Regions from separate parts of the Anaerotruncus rubiinfantis genome, predicted to be linked through region 1. Evidence: riboswitches for the same ligand, from Rfam matches in the RefSeq annotation. Region 1 holds a riboswitch; the other holds the start of a gene.
The links. A riboswitch is a leader RNA that binds a small molecule or an ion and turns the genes downstream of it on or off. The one in region 1 is predicted to bind thiamine pyrophosphate.
Positions count from the first base shown of each region.

Region 2: it holds a riboswitch for thiamine pyrophosphate, as region 1 does, so the genes downstream of both, thiT (energy-coupled thiamine transporter ThiT) here and thiW (energy coupling factor transporter S component ThiW) in region 1, are expected to answer to the same signal.

Region 1 covers NZ_FKLA01000009.1:950,623-958,019, forward strand. The annotation lists gene thiD (bifunctional hydroxymethylpyrimidine kinase/phosphomethylpyrimidine kinase) at 138-956, opposite strand; gene BN4275_RS10155 (HAD family hydrolase) at 953-1,600, opposite strand; gene thiE (thiamine phosphate synthase) at 1,597-2,238, opposite strand; gene thiM (hydroxyethylthiazole kinase) at 2,225-3,049, opposite strand; gene cytX (putative hydroxymethylpyrimidine transporter CytX) at 3,064-4,263, opposite strand; gene thiW (energy coupling factor transporter S component ThiW) at 4,306-4,815, opposite strand; TPP riboswitch at 4,886-4,993, opposite strand; gene BN4275_RS10180 (mannitol dehydrogenase family protein) at 5,321-6,940, shown strand; gene BN4275_RS10185 (sugar diacid recognition domain-containing protein) at 7,080-7,397, shown strand, end outside.
Region 2 covers NZ_FKLA01000008.1:287,906-295,302, reverse strand. The annotation lists gene BN4275_RS03775 (oligosaccharide flippase family protein) at 1-390, shown strand, start outside; gene BN4275_RS03770 (helix-turn-helix domain-containing protein) at 432-680, opposite strand; gene BN4275_RS03765 (helix-turn-helix domain-containing protein) at 685-936, opposite strand; gene BN4275_RS03760 (hypothetical protein) at 1,039-1,263, opposite strand; gene BN4275_RS03755 (helix-turn-helix domain-containing protein) at 1,480-1,821, shown strand; gene thiT (energy-coupled thiamine transporter ThiT) at 1,928-2,494, opposite strand; TPP riboswitch at 2,557-2,667, opposite strand; gene BN4275_RS03745 (hypothetical protein) at 2,819-4,096, opposite strand; gene BN4275_RS03740 (hypothetical protein) at 4,441-5,676, opposite strand; gene BN4275_RS03735 (DUF3795 domain-containing protein) at 5,857-6,420, shown strand; gene BN4275_RS03730 (LPXTG cell wall anchor domain-containing protein) at 6,551-7,397, opposite strand, start outside.

The DNA of each region.
Region 1 (7,397 bases):
GCCCCCCGGAAAAGAGTCGTCTGCGACGACCCGCCGCCTTTGGCGGTGGATTTGGGATAAGGAGCGCGGGACGCCGCGTTTGGCAGCCTGCTCGCCTGACGGCGAAGCGCGCAAAAAGCAAGCCGTGCCGGGAGCCGTCAATCGAGCAGATCCACGTCTCCCGCAAGACCATTCCGATAGAGATCCCAGAAATGATGGGTTGGGCCGCAGCCGTTGCCAATAGCAAGCGAATGCCGGATGGCGGTGGTGACGTAATCCTTCGCTTTTTTGACCGCTTCAGGCATGGCGAGTCCCAACGCCAGGTTCGAGGCGATCGCGGAGGAATAGGTACATCCGGTGCCATGGGTGTTTTTGGTATTGATCCGTTCGGTGGCAAAGCGGTGGAACTGTTTGCCGTCGTAGAGTACGTCCACTGCGTCTCCGATTGCATGCCCGCCCTTGACCAGCACATTTTTGCAGCCCATGGCGTGGATTTTTTTCGCGGCCTCCTCCATATCGTGAATGTCATGGATCGCCACGCCCGAAATTTTTTCCGCCTCAGGGATATTCGGGGTGAGCAGATCGGCCAGCGGGATGACCGTTTCAATGAGTGCGCCGATTGAACCGGGGTCCATCAGCGGGCAGCCGTTTTTGGCGTACATGACCGGGTCAATGACAACATTGGCCGGATGATATTCCCGCAGCTTCTCCGCCACAGCGGCCATGCATTCCGGCTGGGAGAGCATCCCCACCTTGACCGCGTCCGGCACAATGTCCTCAAAGACCGCGTCGATCTGTTTTCTGATCATGTCCGGGGTCACGTCCATGATATCGATCACGCGGGCGGTGTTTTCCGCCACGACCGAAACGATCGCGCTCATGCCAAAAACGCCGTGTGCTGAAAAAGTTTTGAGATCCGCCTGGATTCCCGCGCCGCCGCTGCAGTCACTGCCGGCGATGGTCAGACATTTTTTCATAACGATTCTACCTCACATTCCGCGAACGAGCGGCAATACCGGTCCGCGATTTCTTTGATCTCCTCCGCGTCCTCGGCGGCGGAGTCGTCATACAGCGCGACCACCCGAAAACCCGCTTTCTTGGCGGTGCGGATGGCATGGACAGCATCCTCGAATACCACGGTTTCATCCTTCGCGGTGCCGAGCCTTCGCAGCGCCTCCTCAAAAATGACAGGCTCATCCTTGCCCGAACCGAGCTCGGTGCAGGTGAGGACGAATTCGAAATAATCCCGTATGCCGAGCCGCGTGAGCGCGGCTTCGACCATGTATTTTTCCGAAGCGGTCGCCACGCCGCATCGAACGCCCGCCTCGCGCAGCTTTTGGAGAAATTCTCCGGCGTGCGCCTTGAGCGGAACCTCATAAAAATACCGGTGCTCGACAAGCTGGTTGGTGCCATTCATGATCTCCTCGGCGGAAAGGGGAATCCCAAGGTCGTGCTGATAATAGGCGACCATCTGCAGAAAGCTGAGCGGCTTGACAGCTTCCCGCAGGCCGGAAGGCACCGGGAATCCATGCTGCTTCATAAAGTCGATAGCCACCGTGTCCCAGATCCACATCGAGTCGGTCAGGGTGCCGTCCAGGTCAAAGATCGCGCCTTTTATCATGCTGTTGTAACCTCTTTCGAAAGATTGTAAAGCTCCCTGGCCGCAGCATAGATATCCGGCTGGGCGAAGATCGCGGAAATCACCGCCACACCGCCGATGCCGGAGCCCTTGAGCTTTCTGATATTGTCCCGGCTGATGCCGCCGATGGCTACCACCGGGATCGAAACAGCCCCGCAGATCTCCCGCAGCGTTTCAAACGGGAGGGTATTCACGTCCAGCTTGGTGGAGGTGGAAAAAACCGCCCCGACGCCGAGATAGTCCGCGCCGCGCGCCTCGGCAAGCCTGGCCTCCTCCATTGTGTGCGCGGAAACGCCGAGGATCTTGTCCGGGCCGAGCAGTTTTCGCACATCGCCGGCCTCCATGTCCTCCTGTCCGACGTGCACGCCGTCCGCGCCGCAGGCGAGCGCCACACGCACATTGTCGTTGATGACGAACGGAACCCCGTAACGGTCGGTGACCGCCTTGATGCGGCGGGCTTCGGCCAGGAAAGCCGCGTCATCGAGCTGTTTTTCCCGCAGCTGCACAAAAGTCGCTCCCGCGCGCAGGGTGTCCTCCACCTGCGCGGCCAGGTCGTTTTTCCCGAGCCAGGAACGGTCGGTCACGACATAAAGGAGCATGTCCTTTTTAGAAATGTTCAAGCTTTGCGGCCTCCTTCAAGGTTTTGGCATCGAGCCGGCTCATTGCGTCGATGAGCCCCATGCGCAGGGAAGCGGTACCGCCGCCGTCTTTGCGCATCCGGGTATAAGCAGTTTCCCCGCAGATCCCCATCGCGCAGACGGCAGCGGCTGCCGCGTCAAGCGGGTTTTGCGGATTCGCGGCAACAAAGGCGGCGATCACGCCGGTGAGCATGCAGCCTGTGCCGGTGATGCGGGACATCATCGGATGTCCGTTTCGGATAACGTAAGCGTCTTTCGCGTCCGCTGCCACGTCGATCGCGCCGGTGATTGCGATGATTGCGCCGGTCTTTTCGGAGAGCGCTTTCGCGTAAGAAATGACCGACGGCAGATTTTCATCGGTGGTGGCGTCGGCGGCATTCGCGTCGACGCCGCGGGTTTCGCCGCTGCCCGCGGCGACCGTTTTGATCTCGGAGGAATTGCCGCGGATAACGGTGAATTTTACCTGCCGCAGCAACTGGACGGTGGTGTCGGTGCGCAGCTTCGACGCGCCCGCGCCAACCGGGTCGAGCACGACCGGGTGCCCGAGCGCGTTCGCCCGGCGCCCGGCTTTTAACATCGACTGGACGGTGCGGCTGTTGAGCGTCCCGATGTTGAGGGCGAGCGCATCGCAGATGGAGGTGATCTCCTCCGCTTCGTTTTCATCATCCGCCATGATCGGGCTGCCGCCGCAGGCGAGCAGGATGTTCGCCACGTCGTTGACCGTGACGTAGTTGGTGATGCAGTGGACGAGCGGCGTTTTTGCCGCGACGTTCGAGAGGATTTTTTCAAACATAGGGATCACTCCTGTCAGTTTGCGCCCTGCGGCGCGGGGTGTTTGCAGGTGACCTTGTGGACTACGACACAGAGAAGGCCGGTAAACAGCATGATCGGCAGGGAGGTGCCGAGCGGGAAATCAATCCGCATCAGCAGACGGTAGCCGGCGAAGCCGACCGCCCAGATGAGGATGTTTTTGACGTTCAGAAGCTGCGCTTCTTCCACCCTGGTGTTCCTGAGGATGAAATAATCGGTGATCAGCACGGCGAAGAGCGGGGCAAAGACCGAGCCGATGAAATAGAGGAAGTTTTCATACTGGTTGATGTTGATGAAGATGGCCATCAGGGTGCCCGCCGCGCAGACGACAAGCGCCGCGGCTTTTTCGTTCCATTTGTGGTTGAGGTTGACGATGCTCACGCCGCCCGACCACGCGTCAAGAAAGGTTGTGGTGACGGTCGAGAGGATGACGATCAAAAGAGCGACCGCGCCCAGCCCCGCCGCGACCAGGATCTGCGCGATGTCGTCGGTGCCGGTGTAGATCGCCGCGCCCAGCCCGATCACATACATCAGGCAGCTGCCCAGGAAATACCCCGCCGCGCTCATGACAGTGCCCATTTTGGGGTTCTTCGCGCTGCGGGTGTAATCGGAAATGAGCGGCAGCCAGGAGAGCGGCATGGTGACGCTGAGTTCCACCGCTGCGCCGAAACGCATGGCGTTTGGATCGCCCGGCGCGCCGAACGAGAAATTTCGAAAGACCACCCAGCCGAGCACCAGCGTAAAGAGGAAAAGCGCGGAGACGACGAAGGCGTTCAGCTTCGAGAGATTTTTGAGCCCGACCAGGATCCAGACGCAGATGAGCCCGCCGATCACCAGGCACCAAATGGCTTCATTCTGGATATTCGGGGTGACAACGTTCAGCGCCTTGGCGCCGTTTATGATCATGACGGCGGTCCAGCCGAGCAGCTGGACGACATTCAGCAGCGAAAACCAGAAGGAGCCGTATTTTCCGAACGAGATGCGGGTGGATTCGATGGCGGAGAGGCCGCTCTTCGCGCCGATAAAGCCGGTGAAGAAGAGCACAGCACAGCCGATCAGGTGCCCAATGAGGATGGCCCACACCGCCCTCCAGAAGCCGAGCGGCGCGAGCAGCGCGCCGGTGAGGATTTCCGCGATCGACACCGCCGCGCCGAACCAGAGCAGGCCTTGTCCAAGGCTGGAAGTCTTGTTATCCATAATCTTTCTCCATTCTATCGTTTTTCCAGTTTGTTGTAAAGCTTATTTGCTGCCGAGCGCAACCTTGACATCGCCGAAGACATGGGTCTTCTGCAACGCGCCGAGCGCGAGCACCGAGATGGTCGCGCCGCCGAGCGTGCTGACCAGGAACGGCAGCACATAGGCGAACAGCGCCGCCTCCTTGCCCATCAGCAGAGTCGCGACCGGATAGCAGGCGAGGCCGCCGAGGATTCCGGTGCCAGCCACTTCGCCGAGATAGGCCAGCGGCAGGCGGCGGGTGTGTTTGTAGAGCATGCCACAGCAGAACGCGCCGATCATGCTGCCCGGGAAGGCGAGCAGGCTGCCGGTGCCCATGAGGTTGCGGATGAGCGAGGTGCCGAAAGCCATGCTGACCGCGTAGCCCGGCCCGAGCAGCACACCCGCGATGACGTTGACCATGTGTTGGATCGGGAAGCATTTGGAGGCGCCGATCGGGATGTAAAAGGCGGAACAGACGACGCCCAACGCAATCAGCAGGCCTGCGGTGGTGAGTTTTTTGACATTTTGGTTCATACTTGACAACTTCTTTCTTGATGGAATAAAAAACAGCGGGACGCGCCAACCGGCGCGTCCCGCTGAAACTTTCATTTCTGCATACGATCCCTACGTTGGCATTATCCAAATCAGGTGTGCGGGTCGAAGTTGGATGACTTCCTCTCAGCCTGCGTCACAAGCTCCCCGTGCTATTCAATTCGTTCAGATTTTAACACAGGCGGAAAAGTTTGTCAATGTTCGTGAAAACACCATTTGCCGCAAAACGGGTGGGAAAAGTGGAAATTTAGCCATTTCTTCTGTTGACACGCTAGCATGCCAGTGGTAAAATTTAGGCATAGGATCGATTCCCTCCGGTAAAATCCCGCGTGGGAAAGATCTGCCCGCGTTTCGCCCGCTTATATGGCTGTGCGGCGCGGGGCAAACTATCTTCTGGGACTTTGGAAAACTGCTGACAATAAACCGCGGCGCCCATTTAAAAAGCTGCGCGGCGGTACGGAAAAGAAAACAGGAAAGAGGGATTCTGGTGTTAAAACTGACAGCACAAAGCCTACAGGACCGCAAGGCGTGGGAAGCCGCCGGCGTCAAGCTGCCCGGATTCGATTACGCCGCCATGTGTGCGCACACCAAGGAGCATCCTGTCTGGGTGCACTTCGGCGCGGGCAACATTTTCCGCGGGTTCATCGCCCGCCTGCAGCAGGAGCTGCTGAACTCCGGCAAGGCCAAGAGCGGCGTGATTGCCGCAGATACCTTTGATTTCGGGATCATTGACCAGATCTATGCCCCGCATGACAACCTCACCATGCTTGTCAGCCTGAAGCCGGACGGCTCCACCGACAAGGAGATCGTCGCAAGCATCGCGGAAGGCATCAAAGCGGACGGCGCGGATGAAAAACAGATGGCGCGCCTCAACGAGCTTTTCACCAATCCGGAATTGCAGATGGCCAGCTTCACCATCACCGAAAAAGGCTATGCCCTAACCGACCTTGCGGGAAATTTCTTCCCGGTCGTGCAGGAGGACATGAAAAACGGCCCGGACCATGCGCGCCATGCAATGAGCATTGTAACCGCGCTGATGCTGCGCCGCTATCAGGCGGGCGGCTATCCCTTCGCGCTTTGCAGCATGGATAACTGCAGCCACAACGGCCAGAAGCTGCAGGATTCGGTTCTCACGGTCGCCGAAGCCTGGCAGAAAAACGGCTTTGTGGACGAGGGATTTGTCGCCTACCTCAAGGACGCGTCGAAGGTATCCTTCCCGTGGAGCATGATTGACAAGATCACCCCGCGCCCATCTGAAATCGTGGAAAAACAGCTCGCCGCGGCCGGCATTGAAGATATGGCGCCGGTCGTCACCGCGAAGAATACCTTTATCGCGCCGTTTGTCAACGCCGAGGTCCCGCAGTACCTTGTTGTGGAGGATCGCTTCCCGAACGGCCGCCCGCCTCTTGAGGAAGCGGGCGTCTACTTCACCGACCGCGACACGGTCAACAACACCGAGCGCATGAAGGTCACCACCTGCCTCAACCCGCTGCACACCGCGCTGGCGGTTTACGGCTGTCTGCTCGGCTACACGAGCATTGCGGCTGAGATGCAGGACGCCGACCTCAAAAAGCTGGTTGAACGCATCGGCTACGATGAAGGCATGCCGGTCGTGGTGGACCCGAAAATCCTGAGCCCGATGGACTTCATCCACGAGGTCATCGATCAGCGCCTGCCCAATCCGTTCATCCCGGATGCGCCGCAGCGTATCGCTACCGACACGAGCCAAAAGCTGCCGATCCGCTTTGGCGAAACGATCAAATCCTATCTCTCGCGTCCGGATCTCGATGTGCAGGATCTCGTCTGCATTCCGCTGGCACTGGCCGGCTGGTGCCGCTATCTGCTCGGCGTGGACGACAAATGCGAACCGATGCAGGTGAGCAGCGACCCGATGCTGGCGGATCTGCAGAAGATGCTCGCTGGGGTTAAGGTCGGCGAGCCCGCAAGCGTCGGCAGCGCGCTTCAGCCAATCCTCTCGAATCCGGCGCTCTTCGCCGTGGATCTTTATGAGGCAGGTCTCGGCGGGAAGGTCGAAGGCATGTTCAAGGAGCTCATTGCGGGTCCGGGCGCGGTGCGCACGACCCTGCAAAAATACGTGAACGCGTAAAATGGTGTTTCCATGGAAAGGGCCGCGCTAAAAGCGCGGCCCTTTTTGCCGCTTTTCAGACGGGAAAAACTGTGCTATACTACACAAAAACAAACCGGCGCGGGCGGCGGGGCCCTCCGGACGGAAAGGGGTGGTATGGTTGGATAAAAACACAAACGAATCGTTTGCCACGGTAAAGGCGGTACAGGAAAAGCTGGAAGCGGTCCTGGGACATGAAACGGTGAAGGTGGGGATCGCCGACAATCAGGGGATTGTGGTGATTTTCACCGATCCTTCCAGCGCGGGGAAATTTTCCGAACCGGCCTATAAGGCGATTCAGACCGGACGCCCGGTTGTGGTGGACAGGACAAACGAATTCCTGTTTGTGGCAAGCCAGCAGGGGGTGTATGTGCCTTTTTTTCATGAAAAAGAAGCGGTCGGGGTGATCCTGCTGGTCGGAGACCCGGAACTTCTCGCA
Region 2 (7,397 bases), on a different contig from region 1:
TTTGTCACTTTCCTGGGAAGCATCTACATGGTGGAGAAGAAAAGCAACGCCACCATGGTCACAACCATGATCGGCGCGGCGGTCAATGTGGCGCTCTGCTTTCTGCTGATCCCGCATTTCGGGGTCAATGGGGCCGGATTTGCCTGTTTTTTCAGTTATTTTGTGGTGTTCATTGTGCGCGCGGTCGATACGCACAAATATGTGAAAATTCGCTGGAATCTGCCGAAGGTCGCGCTCAATCTGGCCGCGCTGCTCATCCAGTCCTGGGTGCTGCTCACCGTCACCGAAAACTGGGTCTTGCCGGAGGTGCTGCTCTGCCTGTTTGTCCTGCTGATTAACTTTAAGCAGATCCTTATCAACATCCAGAAGATCCTGGCCAAACGCCGGTAAAACAAACGCCGCCCGCGTCGGAAAACCGATGCGGGCGGTGTTTATTTTTCTTCAATTCCAAGCAGATATAAAACTGTTACATGCAAAGCTTTCGCAAAGCAGACGACCTCATAGTCGGTCACAATACGGTTGTTCTTTTCAATTTTGCTGATCATCTGCTGATCCATGTTCACATTCAGCGACTGCATACGGGCGGCCAGCTCTTCCTGAGAGATTTTTCCCGCGGTGCGCGTTTCTTTTATTCTCCGGTGGACAATATTTTTGTCCCCATAATACTGTACTTTATTCATCGGCTCAGTCCTTGTCCACTCCGAGCAAATATGTTACGGTCACGTTAAGCGCTTTTGCGAGGATTACCACCTCGTAATCCTGCACAAGCCGTTGCTGCCCTTCCAGGCGAGAGAGGCTTGTCCCACTGATATCCATTCCCATTGTCTGCAACCACGCAAGCAGCTCTTTCTGCTTGATATCTCTCTGCTTTCGGATGGCAACCACCCGTTTACCCACAATATTTTTATCTCCAAGTGGATTTTTACGCGGCTTCATTCGCATCCCTCATAAAATTTGATACTCAAATTTTATGCAGAAACACAGTAGAAATAATGCGAATATCGGAGTAAAATAAATTTACTCCGATATTCGCATATTTTATTGATAATTGTGCAGAAATTCCCGGATTTCCGGGTAACCTGTGAAAGACAGCGGTTCATCTGTCAAATAGGAAAGCGCATACTCCCATTCCGCCAGGCCGTACCGTTGCAGATCGCTGTGGTACAGCTGCTCCAATACCCTTTTTCGGAACGGTTCCCGCTTCAGGTTGGAAAGAAAATCCGCGTTTTCCCGTTGGATCATCTCCAGCAGTTCACTTCGCATTTCTCATCCCCCTATGGGAAATGTTGGAATCTTTAACAGACGCTGTTTTTCAGCGCCCGTCTTTTTATGATATGCCGGACGTATAAGCGCGGTTTCCCAGCTGCATACTAATTTTGGTTTAGGCTAATCCTATTTTAGTTTTTTGCCCCTGTAAGAATTCCATACATTACCATAAAATAGAGGTAGAACCCTATCAAGCCTTCAGGAGATGGACCCATGGAGAATATGTCGAAGATCATTGGCAGCAACATTCGCAAGTACCGCACGCTCAAAAAGATGACGCGGGAACAGCTCGCAGAAGCCGTCGATCTGGACAGCGCCTATCTTGGGCAGTGCGAACGCGGGGAACGACAACTGGGTTTGACGAAAACAATTCAAATCATCGAATTTTTTGGGGTAACAGCCAACGACATCATTGCTGTCAGTAACAAAAAAAGCCGAATACAAAAAAAAGAGTATCTTTCTGAGATCGATGAGCTGCTGCAGGACTGCACAGATAACCAGGCGCTTGCCATCCTGCGGATCATCCAGAATGCACTCCCGTTCCTGAAAGAATAAAAAAATAGCCGCAAAAGCGGCTATTTTTATTTCATGCGCCAGACAAAGGCCGATACGCAAAAAAACAGCGGGCAGAAATATCTGCCCGCTGTTTTTACTTTGGGGCTCAGGCGGCTGAAGCGCCGGCCAGTTTTTGCAGATTTACATAGCGGACGATTACGCATACCGCAATCACTGTCACCACCATCTCCCCGACCATGATCATCCCATTATAACTCAGCGAATAAAGCCACACCGGCATGCCCTCCGGCGCGTATTCAGTCCAAATGAGAATCCCCGACAGGAAACTGCAAAAAAAGCGCATCCCAATGACCGCAATCGTTGCAGCGGCCGCCCCCGCCTGCTTATTTGAAAAACGGCGGGCAATCGCACCGGCAAGCCCCAAAACCCCGAACGCGATCACATAGTCGAGCAGGACCACTGCGAGGTAATTCCAGAAATTCTGAACCGGCGGCGGATAAAAACCCTCCACCATCTGCACCAGCGAATAGGCAAACGAGGTAAACAGGGCCCATTTGGTGTCGTACATCAGCGATATAATGATAATTGGCGCCATGCTGGCGATTGTGACCGATCCGCCGAACGGCATATGGAACAGCTTGAACATCGACAGGATCAGCGCCAGAGCGATCATCAACGCGCTGTGGGTGAGTTTGCGTACGGTTGTGTTCATGGATTTTCGACTCCTTTTTTTGTTTTTCTAAACAAAAAACGCCACAGATAATCCCTGCGGCGTAAAAGAGTTCTCTATCTTCCTACGCTGGCATTACCCAGATCAGGTCGCGGGTTACGCACAGGTCCATGTGCGCTCTCAGCCGGCATCCGCCAGCACCCCAATTATGGCGTTTTTCTGTTTCTGCGTCCTATTATAAGCGATTGGCGGGTATTTGTAAAGAGGTTGTATTGGTTCTTTGGGACACCCCTAACCCCTCATTGCCAAAACCAAAAAGGCAGGGCGGACTTTCGTCCGCCCTGCCCTGAAGCAGTCAGAAAGAACTTATTTGGAAGCCTTCTTGACAGCGATGGCGCCAGCGCCGGCGAGGGAAGCGATCGCGGCCATAACAGCCATGTTGATCATGTCGCTCGCACCGGTGCCCGGGTTGTTCTTGTCGGAGTTGGAGGAGCCGTTGTTCTGGCCCTCATCGTCCTTGTCGCTGGTGTCCGCTTCGGTCACAACAGTGCCGTCTTTGATCAGCTTGTTGGTGACAACGAAGGTGTCCAGCTTGTTGGTGCGGAAGGACAGGGTGCTCTCATCGCCGTCAAAGGTGGCGTTGAGTTTATAGAGCTTGCCATCCGCATAGCGGTAGGTGTACATCTTGTCGAAATCATCGACGATGTCCTCAACATCCAGCACGACACGGCCGGTTGCGGAGAAGCTCGGACGGCCCGGGAAGTTATAGAACTTGAAGTCCTGGTCGTCGAACTTGGAGAGGATCTCCTTGACGCCCGTGTTGTTCGAGAGCATGTTCTTGGTGGACTCATCGGTCACATTGACGGTGAATTCCCAATCGCTGCCCGCGAGGGTGACGTTCTTGTAGTTGTTGATCTTGGCGATCTTGTTGAACTGGGAAGCGGTGATGACCGGGCGGGAGTTGTCGATCTCGACGACGTCGCCTTCGTCCAGGCCGGTGACATAATCGTGCTCAGCCTCGTCATAACCGTACTGGAACTTCACTTCCTGGGAGAAGACGGACAGGTTGTTCGCCTTGCGGACCAGCTTGACGTTGTATTTGACGTCAACCGGCTTGGTCGGGGTCGCGTCTTTCGCCTCAACATAGAGGTAGTAAACGCCTTTGTAGTCATCGATCTCAAAGGTCTTCATGCCTTTGGTGGAAACCTTGGAGTAGCTGAACTTGTAGGTCTTGAGCAGCTCGTCGGAAACCGGGACGGTCTTGTCGCCGATCTTGACGGTTACCGGGAATTTGTACTCGGTGCCGGGCTCCAGGATATCGTCCAGGGTCGCACCGGTGTCCTCGTCAGCGCCGAAGTAGAGCACGGAAGGCTCGGCGTTCGGATCAGCCTCCTCTTCGGAAGAGCTGCCTTCGGAAGAAGTGGGCTCGGAAGAGCTTTCCTGGGAAGAGCTGGACTCTTCGGAAGAAGACTCGGAAGAGGACTCTTCGCTCGAGGAGCTGGAGGATTCTTCGGAAGAAGAATCTTCGAGGGTAACGATGGAGTTGGTTTCGTTTTCGATGGAATTTACGTCATCAGCCAGAGCAGTCACGCCGACAGACATGGCGGCGGAAGCGGCGAGCAGTAATGCAAGCACTTTTTTCATGTGGTGTTTCCTCCTGAAAAATAAGTTTTGGTTCGGCGGCCTTACGAGCGGCACGCTTGGAACGAGTCTCAGTATACGGGAGAGTCAACAGATTTTCAAGAGGTTTTTGTTACCAAATTGTAATAATTGTCGTATAATATACACAATAAACTTTTATTTAGTAAATCAAAATGTGTCAAATATGATAATTCCCAGATATCCACTCTCCTTTTGTCCAACTTCCGCTAATTTTCCTGTCAGCTTTGTGTTCCCTTCCCCTTTTCTTCCCATTTCGTTTTCTCTCCTCCAGAAAAAGGAAACGCCCGCCGCGTAAAACGCGGCGGGCGGACTTGCATGAATCTTCTTTATTTGCGCGTGCGCGTGAAAGCATACACGCCCATCGAAAGCGCCAAAGCGGCAAGCGCAGCGCCGACAAAGTCGCTTGCGCCGGTCGACGGCGGCGGATTCTGCGGTTTCGGCGGCGGCGGAGCCATATCGGACGGTGTCTGTTGCTCTGGCGGCAGATTTTCCGGGTCCTGCGGCTCGCCTTCATAATCTTCCCACAAATCGAGTTCAACGTCCGAAATAACATAGGTTCCGAGCGTGCGGGTGCGCGTCTGCCAGCCGTCGATACCCGCGTCGGTTTCATCCTCGTGCACATAGGTGAACCGATCGGTCACATCCTCAAGATAGCCGTCCTTGTCCACCAGATAGATGAAGCAGTCGCGCGGATTCACATCGTAGCGGTAGTCATAATCGTAATAGTCGCTGTAAGGATTATAAAGGGTCAGTTTCGCGCGGGAGGTGCTGTCAATCGCCGGATTGCCGACAAAATCCCGGAAGTAAAGATCCGCGTCGGCCGGATCGCCGTAATCCTCATAGATGCTGCGGATGTTCTTTGTGGAGAGCTTCGCATAGAACTTGTCCGCGTCGCTGTCCGCTTCAAACTCCAGGCAGGCGATGTCTTCGTCATAGCCCCACGCGATCAGATTGTCCTCATTGGAGGTCGGGTTAAAGACAACCCCCTCCCCCGTCTCAATCGAAGCGTCGGTCTCCTCCTCCGGGTTCTCAATCCAGAGCTCGAACCGGACGCTGATGATGTCCCCGGAATTCCAGACGCGTTGGTTGTCCGGATCATCCTTGGTGCTGCGGGCCTTGAAGTAGGCGTCAAAGCTGAGCTGTTTTTCCTCGGTGATGCGCGAATCCTTCAGCTTCACCTCGATATAGTGGTTGCGGCTGCCGCCGCCAAGCCGTTTGGTGACCAGCTTGACCGAACTGAGCAGGCTTCCGTTCTTGTCCTTGTCGAGCCGGAAATTGAAATAATCTTTGTCTGTGAGGTCCTCCAGATCGATTTCGGTTCCACCCTCAAGCGTGGCCGGACCGGCCAGTTCGACATAAAACCGTTTGCCGGGCGGGACCGCTTCGCCGTAGACATAGCTGTCAGAGATGTCAAATTCCGCGTAATCGAGCGTGTCGCCGTCCTCGTCGAGGATATCGGGACCAAGCCCGACCGTCCCATCGGAGGTAAATGCGAACACCCCGACCGCACCCAGCGTCATCACCAGGACAGCCGCCAGTATAAACGCCGCAAACCGTTTCATTGCGCACCCGACCTTTCGATTTCCTGTAATATGATGCAAAAACCAAATTTCAGATACTTCCACATCTGCATTATATCATGGAAAAACCTGCGAAGTCAACCGATACGCGCGCTCCCCGCCTTGCCACGTATTGTGGAATATGGTACAGTAACAGTATCATTTTAAGGGAAGGAGCTCCATATGAAAAATTTTGATCGCAGCGACCTCTCGTTCTCCCTCTGCGGCCTCAACTGCGGGCTCTGTCCGATGAAACTTGACCGCTACTGCCCCGGCTGCGGCGGCGGAGCCGGCAACCAGTCCTGCCCCATTGCAAGATGCAGCCTGGAGCGCGGCGGTTTCGCATACTGCTTCCAGTGTGAAGAATTTCCCTGCGCACGCTACACACAAACGGACACGTATGATACCTTCCTTTCGAAATGCAATAGAATGCGGGACATCGAGCGATTCAGGCGGATTGGGCAGGACGCCTATCACGCCGAACAAGCGGATCGAATTGCCGTTTTAAACCGTCTGCTGGAAAACTATAACGACGGGCGGCGTAAGAGCCTCTTCTGCCTTGCGGCGCAGCTTTTGGAACCGCAGAGCATTGCTGCGGTCCTGCGTCAACTGGACGCGGAAACCGCCGACCTGCCGCAGCAAGAAAAGGCCATACGCGCTGCGGATCTCCTGCGGGCGCTGGCAGAAGAGCAAAACATCGTGCTCAAGCTCCATAAGAAACCCTCAAAAAAGAAAACCAATCCATAAAAATAGGCGGTCAGCCTTTACCAGAGCTGGCTGCCTTGTTTTATGCACTGCATGAGAAAAATGCCCGGCGGCTGTGGAGGCAGCCGCCGGGCATTCATTTTGTCAAATTAACCAGGTTGATCAGGCCCAATTATTTGGACACTTTTTTGAAGGCAACCGCACCAGCCGCAGCCAGGGACAGGACAGCCGCGACAACCGCAACATTTACCATGTCGCTGGAACCGGTCTGCGGGATGTCCTTGCCGCTGTTGGAAGAGGTGGAGCTGGATGCGCTGGAGGAGGATTCCTCTTCCTCATCCACTTCGATGTCAAGCTCGGTGTCGGAAACGATGTAGGAACCCAGGGTGCGGGTCTTGATACCCCAGCCAGGAATCTCATATTCGTCCTCGGAATAGGTGAACTTCTCAGTGACATCGGTCAGGGTGCCGTCGGAATTTTTCTCATAGATGTACGCATCGGACGGATTCGGAACATAGTCCGCATCCTCATCCCACGGGATGCCGAGGACCAGGGTGGCACGGGAAGTTGCCGGAATGCTCGGATTGCCGACGAAATCATAGAACCACAGGTCCGCGTCAACCGGATCCGCATACTCGGAGTAGATGGTTCGGTCGGCGCTGGTGGACAGGCGCGCATAGAACTTGCCGGCGTCATCGTCCGCTTCGAACTCCAGCGCGGCCAGGTCGTCGCCCCAGATCAGGGTGTTGGTTTCGTTTTCTTCGGGGTTATAGTAGATGCGGTCGCCCGCTTCCGGATTGTCGTCGTTGGTCTTTTCCTCGTTGTTGATCCAGAAGGAATAATCAATGGTGACCTTATCACCCTTTTTAAAGGTGTTTTCACCCGTTTTGGAATCACGCTTCGCAGTGAAGGTGATTTCGCCGTCGGTGTGGATTTCAGAAGTGGTCATCGAATCGGCCAGCTCGAAATACAGGACTGCATCGTAACGAACGCCATTGACGCGCTTGTCGGTCAGCAGC